Regions from separate parts of the Romboutsia sp. LXY-2 genome, predicted to be linked through region 1. Evidence: riboswitches for the same ligand, from Rfam matches in the RefSeq annotation. Region 1 holds a riboswitch; each other region holds the start of a gene.
What was found. Region 1 has a riboswitch for lysine ahead of ACI48P_RS09495 (aspartate kinase). Riboswitches for the same ligand answer to the same signal wherever they lie in the genome.

Region 2: it holds a riboswitch for lysine, as region 1 does, so the genes downstream of both, ACI48P_RS15875 (YfcC family protein) here and ACI48P_RS09495 (aspartate kinase) in region 1, are expected to answer to the same signal.
Region 3: it holds a riboswitch for lysine, as region 1 does, so the genes downstream of both, ACI48P_RS00040 (Na+/H+ antiporter NhaC family protein) here and ACI48P_RS09495 (aspartate kinase) in region 1, are expected to answer to the same signal.

Annotation. Positions count from the first base shown of each region.
Region 1 is NZ_JBKFGI010000004.1:239,668-242,889, reverse strand. Features, by position in the region: gene ACI48P_RS09500 (cation:proton antiporter) at 1-1,173, shown strand, start outside; lysine riboswitch at 1,281-1,453, shown strand; gene ACI48P_RS09495 (aspartate kinase) at 1,535-2,728, shown strand; gene lysA (diaminopimelate decarboxylase) at 2,746-3,222, shown strand, end outside.
Region 2 is NZ_JBKFGI010000009.1:84,355-87,576, forward strand. Features, by position in the region: gene ACI48P_RS15870 (sensor histidine kinase) at 1-1,167, shown strand, start outside; lysine riboswitch at 1,254-1,431, shown strand; gene ACI48P_RS15875 (YfcC family protein) at 1,571-3,001, shown strand; gene ACI48P_RS15880 (M20 family metallopeptidase) at 3,025-3,222, shown strand, end outside.
Region 3 is NZ_JBKFGI010000001.1:6,385-9,606, forward strand. Features, by position in the region: gene ACI48P_RS00040 (Na+/H+ antiporter NhaC family protein) at 1-1,477, opposite strand, end outside; lysine riboswitch at 1,612-1,787, opposite strand; gene aspD (aspartate 4-decarboxylase) at 2,157-3,222, shown strand, end outside.

The sequences.
Region 1 (3,222 bases):
GGTGTTATAGGTGGTTGGATAGGTGAAAAAATTAAAATACCTGATGTAGTTGTATTTCTTCTATTAGGTGTATTATCAGGACCAACATTTTTAAATCTTGTTAATATTGAAGCTTTTCCAACAGCAAATGAAATTATATTGACATTTGGTTCTGCATTTATACTTTATGAAGGCGGAAGAGAAATAAAGCTGAGAGTACTTAATAAAGTAAAAATAACAGTTGGGTTATTAGCTTCTATTGGTGTTGTAATAACCGCTTTAATAATAGGTATAAGCGCTTATTTTATTCTAGAGTTACCAATAGGAGTAAGTTTATTATTAGGAGCAATTGTATCTTCAACAGACCCTGCTAGTTTAATACCTGTATTTAAGCAAGTACAAATAAAAGATAAACTTAAGCAGACAATAATAAGTGAGTCAGCATTTAATGACGCATTTGGTGCTATATTGTTTACATCAATACTAACAGGAATAACCCTAACGGAAAGAGTCGGTGTAATTCATACTACTTTAGAGCTTGTATTTATGATAGTGATAGGTGTATTAGTTGGTACTGGTGTTGCACTTATAGGTATTGGATTATCATCAGATAAAAAATATGGTATATTTAATGACTATGGACCCATTATCTCTGTTGTTATAGTAATATTTGCTTATGAGATATCTGAAAGATTTGGTGGCAGTGGATATATGTCAGTTTTTATATCTGGCTTAATCTATGGAAATAAGAAGAGATTTGGGTTATGGATTCCAGATGAAAGCTATTTATCAGGAGTACATTTTAGAGAAAATATAGCTACAATTTCTAGAATGGCTATTTTTATAGTCTTAGGAACACATTTAGATATTAGTTCTTTAATAAAGTATGGTTGGAAATCTTTATTATTAGTTTTAGTGTTAATGCTTATCGCAAGACCTATTGTCGTAATAATGTGCACTACTATTGATAAAAAAGCTGCATGGACTTTAAATGAAAAATTATTTATGATGTGGGTAAGAGAAACTGGTGTTATACCTGCAGCCTTATCAGGAATAGTCGTATCTACAAAAGTATATGGTTATGAAGTTATATCATCTGCAGTTTTTATGACAATTATAGTTACGCTGCTGGTACAAGCTAGTACTACAGGCATTGTAGCTAAGAAACTTCGTGTGTTAAAGGATGATGAATAAAATTTATAATATACTATAAAAATTTTATTATATATTTAAAAAAATATAATTGTTGCAATATTTAAAACAATGTGATTTAATTATATTAATTAAAAATTAAGTAATGAGCCTAGGGTAGAGGCGCTGTAATTAATAGTACTTTTTTAGAGTTGGCAGACGTTGATGAAAAAGGAAAGGAATTATAGCCGAAGAAGATTTATTGGCAGATAAATTTTCTGGACTTACACATAACATGTGTAAGACTGTCACTTAAAAACTTAAGTGGTGAGCTACAAGGTTACTTTGAGTATGATTTCTTACGTCCAAAGTATACCTTTGGGCGTTTTTTATTACCCAAATTTCATTTTTAAGGGGGATATATATGGATATAGTGGTACTAAAATATGGGGGAAGCTCAGTTGCAACTACTGAGAAAATAAAATTAATTGCTGAAAATATTATAGATAGGAAAAAAATTAATCCTAAAATAGTTGTTGTTGTTTCTGCAATGGGAGACACAACAGATAATTATATAAGCTTAGCTAAAAACATTACAGAAATACCAAGTAAAAGAGAACTAGATGTTTTAATGTCAACAGGAGAAATGATATCAGCATCTTTATTATCGATGGCATTAAATTCTCTGGGATGTAAATCTATAAGTTATAGTGCATATCAACTTGATATTCAAACTAGTGGAGCACATGAAAAATCAGCAATTGATGATATCAATATAAAGAAAGTTCAACAAAAACTTGATGATGGATATATAGTGATTGTTACTGGTTTTCAAGGAATAAATGACCATGGAGATATAACAACACTAGGAAGAGGTGGTTCTGACACTTCAGCAGTTGCACTTGCAGTTAAATTAGGAGCAAAATGTGAAATATATACTGATGTAGATGGAATATATTCAACTGATCCAAGAAAGTATAAAGGTGCTAAGAAGCTTGAGGTAATAGATTATGAGGAAATGCTTGAACTAGCTAGTCTAGGTGCCCAAGTAATGCATTCTAGAAGTATTGAACTAGCACAAAAGTTTAACACAGAAATATATGTAGGACAGTCTTGTTCAGGTATTAAGGGTACATATATAAGAAGGGGAAATCAAATGAAATTAGAAGATAAAGTAATAACAGGTATAGCAACAAGCGATGAAGATATTTCAATTACAATAAAAGATTTAAACTTAGATGATGTATGCTCTTTATTTGAAGGAATAGCATGTAGTGGTATAAGTGTAGATATGATAAGTCAAACAGCGCCGATAGACGGAAAAACTTGTGTATCTTTTACCGTACCTAAAGATGATAAATTTGAATGTAGAAATATAGCGTGTGAATATGCAAAAAATGAAAATATATTTATTGACGAGAAAATAACCAAATTTTCATTAGTAGGATTAGGTATGAAAAACACTGCAGGTGTTGCTTCAAAGGTATTTAGAATTTTTAAAGAAAATGATATTGCCATAAAATTAATAACAACATCAGAAATAAGAATCACATGTGCTATCAATAGTACTGATAAAGAAAGGGCTTTAAATGAAGTAGGTAAAGAATTTAACATATAACATTTTTGGAGGAGAATATGAAATTACAGGGAACGATGAAAATCAATAATAACACATTGCACATTGGGGGGGTAAGTTGCCTAGAATTAGGACAGAAATATTCAACTCCACTTTATGTATTTGATGAATATTTAGTGAGAAAAAATTGTAGAGACTATGTAAATTATTTTAAAGTAAATGAAAATAAAAACAGAGTTGCTTATGCCGGTAAAGCATTTTTACCAATTTATATGTGTAAGCTTATAGATGAAGAAGGTTTATACTTAGATGTTGTATCAGGTGGAGAATTATATACTGCAAAAAAAGCAGGTTTTCCAATGTCGAAAGTATTATTTCATGGAAATAGTAAAACAGTAGATGAAATACAAATGGGTATTAATTTTGGAGTAGGAATATTTGTAGTAGACAATTTTTATGAACTTGACTTAATAGAAAAAATTTGTAACGAATCAGGTAAGTCTCAAAATATATATTTTAGAATAACTCCAGGAATA
Region 2 (3,222 bases), on a different contig from region 1:
CTATATAGTGGAATAGTAACGGTATCAACATTTATTTTAGTAGTAGTTCTATATTCTCTTTCTGCTAAAATAAGTCCACTTATAAGTATTGTGTTGTTTGCATTGACTTATGGGATAAAATTTGTATCTGAATTTATTGTGATAACATTTGCAGATAACCAGGGGTTTGAACTTGCATATGTTTTAAGCAATCCGATTTTAAAGACTATATTTTTATATATGACACTAATAATACCTCTTATAATAGTATATTTAAACTTAAAGAAAGATGTAAATTTATTGAACTTGCATAGAAAAAGAAAAGTTAAAGTAGATAAAGGTGGATTAATTACTCATAGTCTAATTATATTAGGATCATTAAATATAATTATAGTGTCCATAATTGTAGCAACTTCAAGTGTAAATAATTATAGAACATATAAAAATTATGAATTAATTTTTGTTATGATGATAATAGCGAGTGTCATAAGTCTTATAATTATTGTAATTAATTTAGAGAAAAGAAAAGATATAGCTTTAATAGAAAAGAACTTAGTAGCAAGTAATTTAAAACAGATGGAAGAAACTGTTGATTTATTAAGAATACAAAGACATGATGTAATGAATCATTTGCAAATAATTTTGATGCAAATTAATAATGGTAAAAATGAAGATGCAAGAAAATATATTTTAGGATTGGCAGAAGATGTAAAAAATATAGGTATAGTTTTTAATACTGGAAATAATTATATTGATGCAATACTAAATTTTAAAAATAGAAAATGTATTGATTCACAAATAGAGCTAACAGCATGTATTGATAGTTTACTTGAAAATACTTGTCTTGAAGATACTCAATTAAGCTCAATATTTTTAAATATTATAGATAATGCAATAGATGAGCTTAGAAAGTGTGAAGTAGAATATAAATATATTCACGTTGATACATTTATAGAAAAAAATAAACATGTTATATCAATTAAGAATAATGGTCCTAAAATCGAAGACACTGAAAAAATATTTGGAATGGGAGTGTCATCTAAAGGAAGTAATAGAGGCTATGGTTTATTTTCAATTAAGCAATTACTTTTAAAAAATAAATGTAATATTTATGTACTAAGTGATGAAGAGGAAACTGAGTTTATTATTGAAATTCCAGTTCAAAAAAGTGAATTTATAGCGTCGTAATTATCTGAATTTAAAATTTATTTTAAAAATTTTGTTTACAAAACCAAAATTTTACTGTATAGTAGTTTTTAAATAAAAACGGAATAAAAAAAGATAGAGGCCGCGGTCTTTAAAAGTAAGTTTGTGGAGTGAAGCAAGCAGTGAAGCAAACTGAAAGGAAATACCGCCGAAGCATATAGCTAAAGCTAAAAAGCTATATAGTTGGGGTTATGTAGAATATACATAACACTGTCATAAATTTATTTATGGTGAGCTATCATGACAGATATATTTTATTTTTGTAAATAAGTATAATTACTATACTCCTATTTATAAATTCTAAAGAAAAGAATATAGTCTTGAGTGATTTGCTTCACTCAAGACTTTTTTTATTGGAATAATGACTAAAGAGGGAGTGATAGTAATGAATTTAGCACAATCAAACAGAGGGGTATCTAAGAAAAAATTTGGGGAGGGAATTAAAGTACCGCACACATTAGTAATTATTAGCGCAATAATAATCTTTGTTGCTATAGCTACATACTTTGTACCAGGTGGCGCATATGAAAAGATAGTAAATGAAGCTGGTAAAACTGTAGTTGTAGATGGATCATTTACATACGTTGAAAATCAACCACAAGGAGTGTTTGATGTGTTACAAGCACCTATTCAAGGAATCATTGAAGGTGCAGAAATAATAGCATTTTTATTTATAGTGGGTGGAGCATTTAACCTAATATCAAGAACTAAAGCAATAGATTTTGGAATAGTTCGTATAGTTAGTTTATTTAGAGGTAAAGAGATTTTAATAATACCAATAATATTCTCTATGTTTTCATTAGGTGGAGCTGTATTTGGGATGACAGAAGAAGCCGTTCCATTTATTGCAATGATGGTCCCATTAACATTAGTATTAGGGTATGACAGTATTGTGGCAGTTGCCATTACATATTTAGCTTGTAACACAGGATTCGCATCAGCAATGCTTAATCCATTTACAGTTGGTATAGCTCAGTCAATAGCTGAAATACCAATGTTTTCGGGGATTGAATATCGTACGATAATATGGATTATATCAACAATAACAGTAATTACATTTATAATGCTATATGCTAAGAAAATAAAGAAAAATCCTGAGTTAAGTCCAGTCTATGAAAGTGATCAAAAGAAGCGCCAAAACTTAGCTAACTTTGAAAATCAAGATGATACTTTTGATACAGCACATAAGATAATATTATTTTTACTTGCAGCATGTATAGGAATTATAGTTTGGGGTGTATTAGCTAAAGGATTCTGGATTCCTCAAATAGCAGCAGTATTTTTAGCTACAGGATTTATAAGTGGATTAATAGGAAAATTAAGCCCAGATGAAATGGCAGATGCATTTATATTAGGTGCAAAGGATATGATAGGTGCAGCGGTAATGTTAGGATTTGCAAGAGGTATAGTAATAGTAGCTGAAAATGCTAGCATAATAGACACTATATTATTCCACTTGGCTCAAGTATTAGGAACTCTTCCTGGTTTAATAGCATCATACTTAATGCTTCCAATACAAATGTTTATTAATTTCTTTGTAAGCTCTGGTTCAGGTCAAGCAGCATTAACAATGCCTATACTTGCACCACTTGGAGACTTAATAGGAATATCTCGTCAGTTAACAGTTTTAATATTCCAACTGGGGGATGGATTTTCAAATGCAATGTTCCCAACATCAGGTATACTAATAGCTTGCTTAGGGCTTGCTGGAATTCCTTATGGAAAGTGGTTAAAGTGGATATTACCATTACAAGGTATATTATTTGTTTTTGCAATAGCATTTATAACAATAGCTCAAGCAATTGGATGGAACTAATAAAATAAAAGGGGGAATTTTTAATGAAGAAAATATTATTAAATGAAGGTCAAAAAATAAAAGATAGATTAGCAGAAATAAGTGAATTTTTATATAATAATCCAGAGCTTGGTAACGAAGAGTACAAAGCATCTGAAACATTAATATCTTTCTTAGAAGAGCACAGTTTTATTGTAGAAAGAAAATTTTTAAACATAGATACAGCATTTAGAGCAACTTAT
Region 3 (3,222 bases), on a different contig from region 1:
ATATGGCACCTGTTAATACTGCACTTGTACTAACTATTATGAATGACATTTCTGGGTTTATAGAATGTGCAAGTGGTACTGCTAATGGCATTAATATACCCATTGTTCCATAAGCTGTTCCTGTTGAGAAAGATATTATAGAACCTAATACAAATATTAAACTTGGTAGTAAGAATGCTGGGAATGATCCTGATAATAATTTTATTAAGTATTTTGCTGTACCTAATTCCTTTATTACAGAGCTTAACGACCAAGCAAGTAATAATATAACCCCTGTTATTACTAATGTCTTCATACCATCAACCCAAACATCTATTGCCTCGGATATTGTGAATATTTTTTGTCCTACAGCCATGATTATTGCAACCACACTTGCAAGTAAAGCTGATTGGAATAATGCTACAGATGCATCAGATGCACTAAATGCTTCTTTTATAGCTTCAAAAGAAAATGGCGAATTTGTAAATATTGATATTAAAGTGGCATCATCTCCACCCATGATACTTGAGTATCCACTATAGTAAAATGCAACAAGAGCCGCAGCAATTAATGTTCCTATAGGTATTATTGCATTCCATATACTTAATTTTACGCCCTCTTTTGGTTCTAAATCAGATTCTACAGACTTTTCATCTTTAGTTGATGATACTTCACTTCCAGTATTTCCTCTTTGTCTTGCTCTTATTTCAGCCTTTCTCATCGGTCCAAAATCTTTCATAAGTAAAGCAGATATTACTATAAAAGCAAGTATTAATATATTATAAAATCTATATGGTATAGTATTTAAAAATACACCAAATGCATTTGTTTCTAATCCTATACCTTGAAAAGCTTCACCTATTAATCCAACTTCAAGTCCAATCCAAGTAGATATTATTGCTAATCCTGCTATTGGTGCAGCAGTCGCATCTATTATGAATGCTAGTCTTTCTCTTGATATTTTCATCTTATCTGCGACAGGTCTCATCATTGGACCTATTATTAATGCATTTGCATAATCATCAAAGAAAACTAAAAGCCCTGCAAACCAAGTAATTAATTGAGTTCCTCTAGCACTTTTTGCTCTTTTTGCTAATGCTTCAGCTATAGCTTTTGCACCACCCATTTTTGCTACTAAGTTTATAACCCCCCCTATAGCTAAAACTTGTAGTATAATTCCTGCATTCCAAGGATCAGCAAGAGAATTTAATGCTCTATTTACTACATCTAAGAAAGATTGAACTAATGCACTAAATACATTGCTACCTGTGATATTCAAGATAAAACTACCTGACATAATTCCTATTAACAATGATACTACAACATTTTTCGTTATAAATGCTAGTGCTATTGCCACTAATGGTGGTATTAAAGTTAAAATACCAAATTTAGCTGCATTTGCCGCCTGAATATCTACTTCCTCAGCAAATCCTGTAGTTGATGATAATATTAAAATCATCGCTGTCATTAAAATAAGTCTAAAATTTCTTCTGTTCATGTTATTTCCCCCTTTTAAGTAATTGTAGTGAATATTTTTGAGGGTTTGAGTAAAATAAAAAGAGCCTTGAGATAACACTCAAGGCTCTATATTTTGTACATCAAATTAAACTATATAAGCATACAAAAACTTCCTTAAATGATAGCTCACCACAAAACAAGTTTGTGACAGTGATACATATATTTTATGCATCCCCAGTTATACAACCTTAAAGCTTCAGTTATACACTTCGGCGATAATTCCTTTCCTAGTAAATCATTGTGCTTACCTCATTACTAGTACTCTTAAGTACCGCGCCTCTACCCTACATTTTATTCACTTTTCTTATACTTATTAGTATATATTACCAAAACATATATTTCAATAGTTTTTTCAGAATATTTTACAAAAGCTGAATTTTTTATATTGTCCATTTAATTATATGTGGTATTATATAATGAAGTTTAAATTTTAATACAATCCTTAAAATTAACTATATTTTTGTAATATCAATTCATATCTTATAGTTTTTAGACCTTTACCATTTCATTATAAAATAAAGCAAAAATTCAATATCAGTTTTCAATCATAAGTTTTTTTACTTTTTAACCTTATTTTATCATTTACTTTTCTAGCAAAGAGTATATAATATTAAGTATAGAATTATTTTTAATTATCTGACATTAAGGAGATGTTTGTTATGAGAACGTATAGTTTTAAAGAATTTCAAATGATGTATGGTAAAATAAGCCCTTTCGAATTTAAGGATAAATTAATAGACTTAGCCAAGTACTCTGCTAACAAAAATAAGAGATGTGTATTGGATGCTGGCAGAGGAAATCCAAACTGGACTGCAGCTACACCTCGTGAGGCTTTCTTTACTTTTGGACAATTTGCGGTAAGCGAAACCAGATCAAATTGGGATCTAGGTGATTTAGCTGGTATGCCCCAAATTAACGGAATTGGTGATCGTTTTTATAAATATATAGAGGAAAATAAAAAAATGCCAGGATCTGATCTTGCTAAAAGGATAGTTGACTTCGGAGTAAACGTACTTAATTTTAATATAGATGAATTTGTTCATGAACTTGCAGATGGAATAATTGGAGATAATTATCCTTTTCCAGATAGAATGCTTCCTCACTGTGAAAAAATTGTTCATGATTACTTAATCCAAGAAATGAAATATGACACAAAAGTAGGCGGTAAAATAGATGTATTTGCAGTAGAAGGTGCAACAGCAGCTATGTGTTACATATTTGATTCATTAATGGCTAATGAACTTTTAAGAAAAGGTGATAAAATAGCTCTTATGACTCCTATATTTACACCATATCTAGAAATACCTCATCTTCCACGTTATAATTTTGAGGTAATAAATATTAATGCTGATGAAGTTGACGAAAATGGAAATCACACATGGCAGTATTCTAAGAAAGAACTAGAAAAACTTAAAGATACTTCAATAAAAGCTTTATTTGTAGTAAACCCAAATAATCCCGCTTCTATAGCTATAAACGAAGATTCATGCAACAACTTAGTTGAAGTAGTTAAAAACTATAATGAGGATTTAATGATAATTTCAGATGATGTTTATGGTACTTTTGTAGAAGACTTTACTTCTTTAATGGCTAAGCTTCCATACAATACTATAGGGGTTTACTCATACTCTAAATACTTTGGTGTTACAGGTTGGAGATTAGGTACTATGGCTCTCCATGAAGACAATGTTTTTGATAAAAGAATTAATGACTTAGATGAAGGTT